DNA from 3 places in the Allobosea sp. R86505 genome. Region 1 is predicted to be linked to each of the others. Evidence: predicted binding sites of a transcription regulator. Region 1 holds the regulator's gene; each other region holds the start of a gene.
What was found. The regulator LexA, encoded in region 1, represses DNA repair genes until DNA is damaged. The targets are predictions, from matches to a motif close to TGTTCNNNNTGTGTTCNG.
Positions count from the first base shown of each region.

Region 2: SJY11_RS22440 (DNA recombination protein RmuC) is a predicted target of LexA. The motif match lies at 1,449-1,466, and genes of this name have one in related genera.
Region 3: SJY11_RS03860 (helicase-related protein) is a predicted target of LexA. The motif match lies at 1,839-1,856, and genes of this name have one in related genera.

Region 1 covers NZ_JAXHPY010000001.1:3,294,719-3,297,992, reverse strand. Annotated here, with positions in the region: gene SJY11_RS15845 (ComEC/Rec2 family competence protein) at 1-1,513, shown strand, start outside; gene lexA (transcriptional repressor LexA) at 1,507-2,247, opposite strand; gene SJY11_RS15835 (molybdopterin molybdotransferase MoeA) at 2,356-3,274, opposite strand, start outside.
Region 2 covers NZ_JAXHPY010000001.1:4,651,356-4,654,629, forward strand. Annotated here, with positions in the region: gene fmt (methionyl-tRNA formyltransferase) at 1-610, opposite strand, end outside; gene def (peptide deformylase) at 803-1,378, opposite strand; gene SJY11_RS22440 (DNA recombination protein RmuC) at 1,499-2,683, shown strand; gene SJY11_RS22445 (OsmC family protein) at 2,696-3,205, opposite strand.
Region 3 covers NZ_JAXHPY010000001.1:802,683-805,956, reverse strand. Annotated here, with positions in the region: gene SJY11_RS03875 (cupin domain-containing protein) at 1-106, shown strand, start outside; gene SJY11_RS03870 (MerR family transcriptional regulator) at 179-625, shown strand; gene SJY11_RS03865 (alpha/beta fold hydrolase) at 749-1,636, shown strand; gene SJY11_RS03860 (helicase-related protein) at 1,947-3,274, shown strand, end outside.

The sequences.
Region 1 (3,274 bases):
CCGCGCCCGCAACGCCCTGACGCAGCGCATCGCCTCCATCGGCGGCGGGCAGGCGGGTGCGATGGCGGCGGCGCTCGTCACCGGCAAGCGCGGGCTGATCACCGAGACGACCAACGCCGATCTACGCGCGGCGGGCATCTACCACATCGTGTCGATCTCCGGCTTGCACATGGTGCTCGCGGCCGGGACGATCTTCTGGCTGGCGCGGGCGCTGCTCGCGCTCTCGCAGACGCTGGCGCTGCGCCTGCCGGTCAAGAAGATCGCTGCCCTCGCCGCGATGGCGGGCTCGGTCGCCTATTGCGTCTTCTCGGGCGCCGAGGTCGCGACCGTGCGCTCGCTGATCATGACGCTGGTGATGCTCGGCGCGATCCTCGTCGACCGCCCGGCGCTGAGCATGCGCAATCTCGCGCTGGCGGCGATGATCGTTCTCCTGCGCGAACCCGAGGCGCTGCTGGGGCCGAGTTTCCAGATGTCCTTCGGCGCGGTGGCGGCCCTGATCGCTTTCGCCGAGCGCTGGGAGAACCGCGGCCGGCCGCAGCCACCGCCGGCGCTGCCCTGGCCGCTGCGCCCGCTGTGGATCGCCGCCTGCGGCATCGTCGCGACCACGCTGCTGGCGACCGCCGCGACCGCCCCTTTCGGCGCCTTCCATTTCCAGACCTTCAACCCTTTCGGGCTGCTCGGCAACGCGCTGGCGCTGCCCTTCGTCTCGCTGTTCGTGATGCCCGCCGCCGTCTTCGGCGTGCTGGCCTACCCCTTCGGCCTGGATGCGCCGGCCTGGTGGCTGATGGGGCAGGCCTCCGAGGTGGTGCTGAAACTGGCGCATTGGGTCGCAACCATCGATCATTCCACCCTGGTGATCCCGGCCTTCGGGACGCCCGCGCTGCTGTGCTTCGTGCTGTCGCTCCTCTGGGCGACGCTGTGGAGCACGAAGCTGCGCCTGCTGGCCTTACTGCCGCTGGCCGCGGGCGTCGCGGTGGCGGCCAAGCCCGAGCGCCCAGCGATCCTGGTCGAGCGCGAAGGGGCCGGCCTGGCTGTGCGCGGGCGAGACGACCGCCTCGTCATAGCCGGTCGGCCGAGCCGCTTCGTACTGGAGCAATGGCTGAGCGCCGATGGGGATGGCCGCAAGGCGGACGACCCGTCGCTGCGCCAGGGTGCCTCCTGCGACCCCGCCGGCTGCGTCCTGACCACAACGAATGGGCGTTCCATCGCCTATGCGCAGGAGCGGCTGGCCATCATCGAGGATTGCCGGCGCGCGGATGTGGTGGTGACGCCGATTCCCTGGACGGCCTCCTGCGCGGCACTGCTGATCGACCGGACCGCACTGCAACGCGACGGGGCGACAGCACTCGTGCCTGGCCTCACGGGCTGGCGCCGCCATGCCGCCGAACAGGAAGGACGCTCACGGCCCTGGAGCCGTCAGCCGCCGATCCAGCCCGCGGCCCGAACAGCCCCTGCGACAGCCCCCGCGCCATCCGTCGCCGAGAGCGTTCCCGAAGCCGAGCGCCTTCAGTAACGCCGCATCAGATTGACCAGCCGGCCCTGGATCTTGACCCGGTCGGGACCGAGCACCCGCGTCTCATAGGCGGGATTGGCCGCCTCTAGCGCGATTGAGGAGCCGCGCTTGCGCAGCCGCTTCAGCGTCGCCTCCTCGTCGTCGATCAGGGCGACGATGATGTCGCCGGTGTTGGCCGTGTCCTGGCGGCGGATCACCACCGTGTCGCCGTCGAGAATGCCGGCCTCGACCATCGAGTCGCCGCGGACCTCCAGCGCGAAATGCTCGCCCGAGCCGAGCATATCGGCGGGCAGGGCGACGCTGTGGCTGCGGCTCTGGATCGCGGAGATCGGCGTGCCCGCGGCGATGCGGCCCATGACGGGGATCGTGATCGTGTTGCGGGCATCCTCGGACGCGGCTTCCACCGACCGGACCCGGCCGGGCAGCCCGTCCTTGGCCGGCGGCGCATCCTTGCCGAGCCCACCCTGGACGACCGACGGGTTGAACCGGCGCGCGCCGGGCTGCAGGCCGCCGCCAGCGCCGTCGGGCAGCTTGATCACCTCGAGCGCCCGCGCCCGGTTGGGCAGGCGACGAATGAAGCCGCGCTCCTCGAGCGCCATGATCAGGCGGTGGATGCCGGATTTGGACTTGAGGTCGAGCGCGTCCTTCATCTCGTCGAAGGAGGGGGGGACGCCGCTTTCGCGCAGGCGCTCCTGGATGAAACGAAGCAGCTCGAACTGTTTGCGTGTCAGCATGATCCCCGCCGGCGCTCTGGAATCTGCCGGTTGTCGCAGATTCGAAACAAATCACGAACACCATACCCGTTCGCGTTGTGTTCCGCAAGCGGATCGGCCGGCCGCAGCCTAGCGCAAACGGATGAAGCGGCAGGGATCGCCCTTGCGGGCGGCCGGCGCGAAGACCGGTCGGATAGCGAGCGCCTGCGCCTGGGCGAGCAGACCGAGCATCGAGGAATCCTGCCGCTCGAACGGCGTCGCCTCCCAGCCGGCCTCGGTCAGGACGAGGCTGGAGCGCAGATAATCCTCACGTTCATCGTTCGCGGGCATGTCGAGGCCCAACAGCCCCGGCTCGCTGCGGTCGCGCTCCGGCGAGGGAATGCCGAGCAGGGCCTCGACCACCGGGACAACGAAGAGATGGCCGCAGACGATCGAGGACACCGGATTGCCCGGAAGCCCGATGGCCACCATCGGGCCGAGCCGGCCCGTCATCATCGGTTTGCCCGGCCGCATCGCGATCTTCCAGAAGCCGAGATCCATCCCGGCCCGCTTGAGCGCCTCCTGGACCAGGTCATGCGCGCCGACGGAGACGCCACCCAAAGTCACCAGCACGTCGCAGCCGGCCTCCCGCGCCTGCCCGATCCGCGCGGCGAGGTCCGCATGGTCGTCGCGCGCGATGCCGAGGTCGAGCACGCTCCCGCCCGCCTGCTCGACCAGCGCGGCAAGCGCAAACGAGTTGGACGCGACGATCTGGTCGGGCCCGACCGGTTCGCCCGGCAGCACGAGTTCGTCGCCGGTGGCGAGGATCGCGACCAGGGGTTTGCGGCGCACCGGCAGCGCCGGATGGCCGGCGGCGGCGGAAAGCCCGAGTGCGGCGCTGTCGAGGCGGGTTCCGGCCGCGAGCAGCCGATCGCCGTCACTGAAATCGAGCCCGGCCTTGCGGATGAACCTGCCCTTCGGCGCGCCCTCGCGGACGGTGATCGCGGCCGAGCCGACGCCGTCCGCGTTCTCCTGGATCAGGATGGTGTCTGCACCTTCGGGGATCGGC
Region 2 (3,274 bases), 1.4 Mb from region 1:
CGGCGTAGGTCACGCCCTCCTCCGGCTGCAGCGTGAAGCGCAGGCCACCCCGGCCGAGCGCGGCGAGCGCGCGGACCATCAGATCGGCTCCCAGCGGCGCCAGCCGGTCGTGCAGTTCTCCGGAGGTCATGTCGGGGCCGATCTCCAGCCGCTCGACCATGCCGACGGGGCCCGTGTCGAGGCCGGCCTCCATCTTCATCACGCAGACGCCGCTTTCAGCGTCCCCGGCCATCACCGCACGCAGGATCGGCGCGGCACCGCGCCAGCGCGGCAGCAGCGAGGCATGCAGGTTGAGGCAGCCGAGTTCCGGGATGTCGAGAATCGCCTGCGGCAGGATCATGCCATAGGCAACGACGACCGCGACATCGGCCTGGTGGGAGGCGATCTGCTCAGCCACCTCGGGCGTCTTCAGGGTCTTGGGCGTGAAGACGGGGATGCCGAAGCGCTCGGCCGCCCTGTGTACCGGTGAGGGTTTCAGTTCGAGGCCGCGGCCGGCCTGGGCCGGGGCGCGGGTGTAGCAGCTGACGACCTCGTGGCCCTGGCCGATGATCTCGGTCAGGGTCGGCACCGCGAAATCGGGCGTGCCCATGAAGATGACGCGCAAACTCATACGCTGGATATTACCTCAACTGGGCAGGCATGGCCCGCCGCCTGATTATGTGAGCCCTCATCCTGAGGAGCCGCGCAGCGGCGTCTCGAAGGATGCTCCAGGAGGCTCCGGCTACGTCTGGAGCATCCTTCGAGACGCGGGCTCCGCCCGCTCCTCAGGATGAGGGCTGCGGAAGGTCTTAACTCGGTTGCGTCACCCCTCGCGCCGCGCCTGCTTGGCGAAGCGCTTGGTGACGCGCTCGCGCTTGAGGCGCGAGAGATGGTCGATGAACAGCACGCCGTTGAGATGGTCGATCTCGTGCTGGATGCAGGTCGCGAGCAGACCGTCGGCCTCGATCTCCTGCCGCTTCCCGTCGAGATCGGTGTAGGCGACCTTGACCGCAGCCGGGCGCTCGACCTCCTCGTAGTATTCCGGGATCGAGAGGCAGCCTTCCTCGTAGACGCTGCGCTCCTCCGAGGACCAGGTAATCTCCGGATTGATGAAGGCGATCGGGTTGCGCGGCTGGGCATCGCGCTTCTCCTGGGCGTCTTCAGCGTCGGTGTCTTCGGGATCCGCCCGTTCGCTGGCCGCGCGCTTGGCGACATCGAGCGTCACCACGCGCGTGGGCACGCCGATCTGGATGGCGGCCAGCCCGATTCCCGGCGCGTCGTACATCGTCTCGAACATGTCGGCGACGAGCGTGCGGATCTCAGGCGTGATCTCGGCCACCGGGGTGGAGACCAGCCGGAGCTGGGCGTCTGGCAGGATGACGAGCGGGCGGATGGCCATGGAGCTGTGTCTGCGCGGTTTTTCAGGTGGTGGACGGGCCACATAAGCGCTCGCGCATCGCGGGTCAAACCGTTCCGCTTTCGTTCGAACTGATTCACCCGAATCGGCTATCCTGCCGGGATGACAGAGATCGCCTTCCTCCTTCTCGACCAGCCGGTGACCTGGGCGCAGGCCGCGCTCGGCTTCGGCGGAGCGACCCTCGGGCTCCTCCTGCTGCTGGCGCTCTCCGCCTGGCGCGGCAGCCGGCGACGGGCGCTGGAGGCGCTGATCGCCGCCGAGCGCGCCCGCGAGACCGACGACAAGGTCGCCGAGATGAACCGTCTCCAGGCGGAGCTGACCGGCCGGATGCAGTCCATGGCGGAAATCCTCTCGACGCGGCAGGGTGATCTCGCGCGCCTCGTCGCCGACCGGATGGAAGGCCTGCGTCATCAGGTCGGCCAGGGCCTCGAGCAGAATGTCCGCCAGACCAGCGAGAGCCTGGGCCGGCTGCAGGAGCGGCTTGCGGTGATCGACAGCGCCCAGAAAAACCTGACCAGCCTCACCTCCGAGGTGGTGACGCTGCGCGACGTGCTCTCCAACAAGCAGGCGCGCGGCGCCTATGGCCAGGGCCGGATGGAGGCGATCATCCGCGACGGGCTGCCCGGCGCCTTCTTCGCCTTCCAGCCGCAGCTCTCCAACGGCAAGCGGCCTGATTGCCTGGTGACGCTGCCTGGCGACGGGCGCGGTCTCGTCATCGACGCCAAATTCCCGCTGGAGAGCTTCACGCAATTGCGCGAGGCCCGCGGCGAGGAAGCGCGCAAGGCGGCTGCCGCCCGGGTGCGCAACGATGTCGGCGTGCATGTGAAGGACATCGCCGAGCGTTATTTCCTGCCTGGCGAGACGCAGGACCTCGCCTTGCTCTTCGTGCCCTCGGAATCGATCCATGCCGATCTGCACGAGCACTTCGACGACGTGATCCAGAAGGCGCATCGCGCCCGGATCATGATCGTCTCGCCCTCGCTGCTCGCGCTGGCGATCCAGCTGATGCAGTCGCTGGTGCGCGACGCGCGGATGCGCGAGGAGGCGCAGGTGATCCAGAGCGAGGTCGGCAAGCTGCTGGCGGATGTCCGCCGGCTCGGCGAGCGGGCGGAGAAGCTCGACCAGCATTTCCGCCAGGCGCAGGACGATGTGGCAGGCCTGCGAACCTCGGCGGGCAAGATCACCGGCCGCGGCGAGCGCATCGTGGCACTGGATTTCGACGAGGCAAAGGGCGAGCCGACGCTGCCCTTCGCCGAGGGATTGACCCTGAAGAAGGCCGCCGAGTGAGCGGCCGGGTGATCAGGCGACCGACAGGGTCGCGCTGAGCTCGGGCTTCACATTGAGCGTCTGGAACACGACGCAGTAGCGCTCGGTCAGCTTCAGCAGGGTGTCGAGCTTCTCCTGCGGCGCATCGGTCTCGACCTCGAAGGAGAGCCGGATCGCCTTGAAGCCAACGGCAGCGTCCTTGGCGACGCCGAGCGTGCCGCGGAAGTCGAGATCGCCCTCGGCATGGACGACGCCCTTCTTGAGCTCGATCTCGAGCGCGGTCGCCACCGCCTTGAGCGTCACGCCGGCGCAGGCGACCAGCGCCTCCAGCAGCATGTCGCCCGAGCAGAGTTCGGCGCCCGAGCCACCGGTCGCCGGGTGCAGACCCGCGAGCGCGATGGCGCGGCCCGTCTCGACCTTGCAGGCGATGTGCTGATCGTCGAGTTCGCCCTTGGCCTTCAGGGTGACGACGGCCGCGCCGGGATCGGAACGGTAGGAGTCCTTGAGCGGGGCCTGCAGGGCGCGGAGAGCGGTGACGTCCATGGTGTCAGAACCTTGCATGACGGGAAGCGGGCTGCTGGGCGGATAGCGTCATTCGGCTGCTGTGGCCAG
Region 3 (3,274 bases), 2.5 Mb from region 1:
CCCCGGCGATGCCTATTACTTCGAGAGCCGCCGACCGCACCGCTTCCGCTGCGTCGGGCCGATTGCCTGCGAAGTCGTCAGCGCCTGCACGCCGCCCTCCTTCTGACCGCCGGCGCTTGACCGCGACCCGTCCCGCGCCCACCTTGAACTCTAGAGACTAGAGCTTTGGAGCGAGCCCATGCCCACCGCGACCACCGCAGAGCGCGTGATGCCGATCGGAACGCTGGCCGAGCGCACCGGCGTCAAGGTTGAGACGATCCGCTATTACGAGCAGGTCGGCCTGTTGTTGCCGCCCGAGCGCTCGGAGGGCAACCAGCGACGCTATGGCAGCCGCCATCTCGAGCGCCTCGCCTTCATCAAGCATGCCCGCGATCTCGGCTTCGCCGTCGAGGCGATCCGCGCCCTGCTCAGGCTCTCGGACAATCCGGCGATGGCCTGCGACGAAGCCCATGCCATCGCCGTCGCGCATCGCGACGAGGTGCGCCACAAGATCGCGCGGCTGCGCTCGCTGGAGGCCGAGCTGGAGCGCATCGCCGCGACCTGCTCCGGCGGCGTCGCCGCCTGCGACTGCGCCATCATCGAGGCGCTCGCCGATCACGGCCGCTGCAGCCACGCCGCGCATTGACGCAAGAGCCGCCCCTGCGCCTCCTGTGGAGAAGCGCTGGCGCATGCCCCTCCTGCACGCCATCGCGATTGCGGCGCGAGCCGGCCAGACGCTAGCCTTCGCCGGAAACTGTCGGGAGCCACCATGTCCAGCGACTTCGCCACGCCGCCCGGTCTTCGGCATCGCCAGATCGCGGTGCGCGACACGACGCTGCACGTCGCCGAAATCGGTTCCGGGCGCCCCGTCCTGCTGCTGCATGGCTGGCCTGAATTCTGGGCCACCTGGTTGCCGCTGATGAACCGGCTCCACCCGGATTTCCGGCTGATCGCGCCCGATCTGCGCGGCTTCGGCGACAGCGCCAAGGCAGCCTCTCCGCGCAGCGACGTCGGCGCCAACAGCCATGCCGACGACATGGCCTCGCTGGTCGGCGCGCTCGGCCTGGAATCGGTCGGCGTGGTCGGCCACGATGTCGGTGCCTATGCCGCCCAGGCGATGGCGCGGCGCCACCCGCAGCTGGTCGAGCGGCTGCTCTTCTTCAACTGCCCGACCCAGAGCATCGCCGGGCGCTGGGTCCATGATGGCCATGTCAACGAGGTCTGGTACCAGTCCTTTCAGCAATTGCCGCTGGCCGAGTCGCTGATCGGCCTCAGCCGCCAGTCCTGCGCGCTCTATGTCTCCTATTTTCTCTCGCACTGGTGCCATCGCAAGGATGCGTTCGATCCGGCGCTCGAGCTCTGGATCGACAACTTCATGAAGCCCGGCAATCTGCGCGGCGGCTTCGACTGGTATCGCAGCCAGAACGCCGCCCGCCTCGCGGCGATCGACGGCCATCCCACCCCTTCCGTCCGCATCCACCAGCCGACGCGGGTGCATTGGGGCCGGCACGACCCCGTGCTGAAATCGGAATGGGCCGCCTTCGTGCCCGAGCATTTCGACGATGCACAGATCACCTTCTGCGAAACGGCCGGGCATTTCGTCCATGTCGAGGCGCCCGACGAAGCCGCGGAGATCTTCGCGGAGGTCTTCGGCTGAGTGCCGCGCCCGCAGCCAGCTCTCGTTTCCCGGCGAAGCATGCCTAGATAGGCCCTGCGGCAGATGATCGTCATGCGCGCGACCATCGGAGGACAGGCGATGCCGAGACACCGATCCCGCTCGGGGGGACGCGCGGCGGCTCCATCCGCCCCTGGCGAGAACAAATCCCGATTCCACGCGAGTCAGCGATTCGGGCCCGCTTCGTTCGGGACTCGTTCCGTTTCCTAGTTTCATCGCTCGCGCTGCGCCGCCGCGGCCCGGCCCCCGGGGCGCCGCCGTGCAGCGCTCACCATGATCGGCATAGGCCTTGATCCCTCCACGCTCGCTGCCTCCCTCGGTCCGCGCCAACGGCGTCACCGCCGTGCTCGGCCCGACGAATACCGGCAAGACCCACCTCGCCATCGAGCGAATGGTCGCCCACCCGACGGGCATGATCGGCCTGCCGCTGCGGCTTCTGGCGCGCGAGGTCTACCAGCGCGTCGTCGACAAGGTCGGCGCCGAGGCGGTGGCGCTCGTCACCGGCGAGGAGAAGATCAAGCCGGCCCGGCCGCGCTTCTGGGTCTGCACCGTCGAGGCGATGCCGCGCGACCTCGCGGTCGATTTCGTCGCCATCGACGAGATCCAGCTCGCGGCCGATCTCGACCGCGGTCATGTCTTCACCGACCGGCTGCTGAACCGCCGCGGCCGCGCGGAGACGATGCTGATCGGTGCCGGCACGATGCGGCCGGTGATCGAACAGCTCATCCCCGGCGTGAATGTCGTGACGCGCCCGCGCCTGTCGCAGCTGATGTTCGCCGGCGACCGCAAGATCACGCGCCTGGCGCCGCGCTCGGCCATCGTCGCCTTCTCGGTCGAGGAGGTCTACGCCATCGCCGAGCTGATCCGCCGCCAGAAGGGCGGCGCCGCGGTCGTCCTCGGCGCGCTCTCGCCGCGCACCCGCAACGCCCAGGTCGAGATCTACCAGTCCGGCGACGTCGACTATCTCGTCGCCACCGACGCGATCGGCATGGGGCTCAACCTCGATGTCGACCACATCGCCTTCGCCGCCGACAAGAAATATGACGGCCATCATTTCCGGAAGCTGAACCCGGCCGAGTTCGGCCAGATCGCCGGGCGCGCCGGGCGCCATCTGCGCGACGGCACCTTCGGCACCTCGGGCCGCTGCCCGCCCTTCGAGGCGGATCTCGTCGAGGCGATCGAGAATCATCGCTTCGAGCCGGTGCGTCAGCTCCAGTGGCGCAACACCGATCTCGATTTCCGCTCGGTGGCACAGCTTCTCGACAGCCTGAACCTGCAGCCGACGGAGCCCGGCCTGACGCGCGCCCTGATCGCGGAGGACATGTCGACGCTCGAAAATCTGGCGCGCGATCCCGACATCAGGGCGCTGGCGCAGGGTCGCCCCGCGGTCGAACGGCTCTGGGAGGTCTGCGGACTGCCCGATTACCGCAAGATCGCGCCGCAGCAGCATGCCGACCTCGCGACCACCCTCTATCTGCGGCTGATGCGCCATGGCAGGCTCGATATCGACTGGTATCGGGCCCAGCTCGCGGCGCTGGATCGCACCGATGGCGAGATCGACACGCTCTCGGCACGCATCGCGCAGGTCCGCACCTGGACCTTCGTCGCCAACCGTCCGGA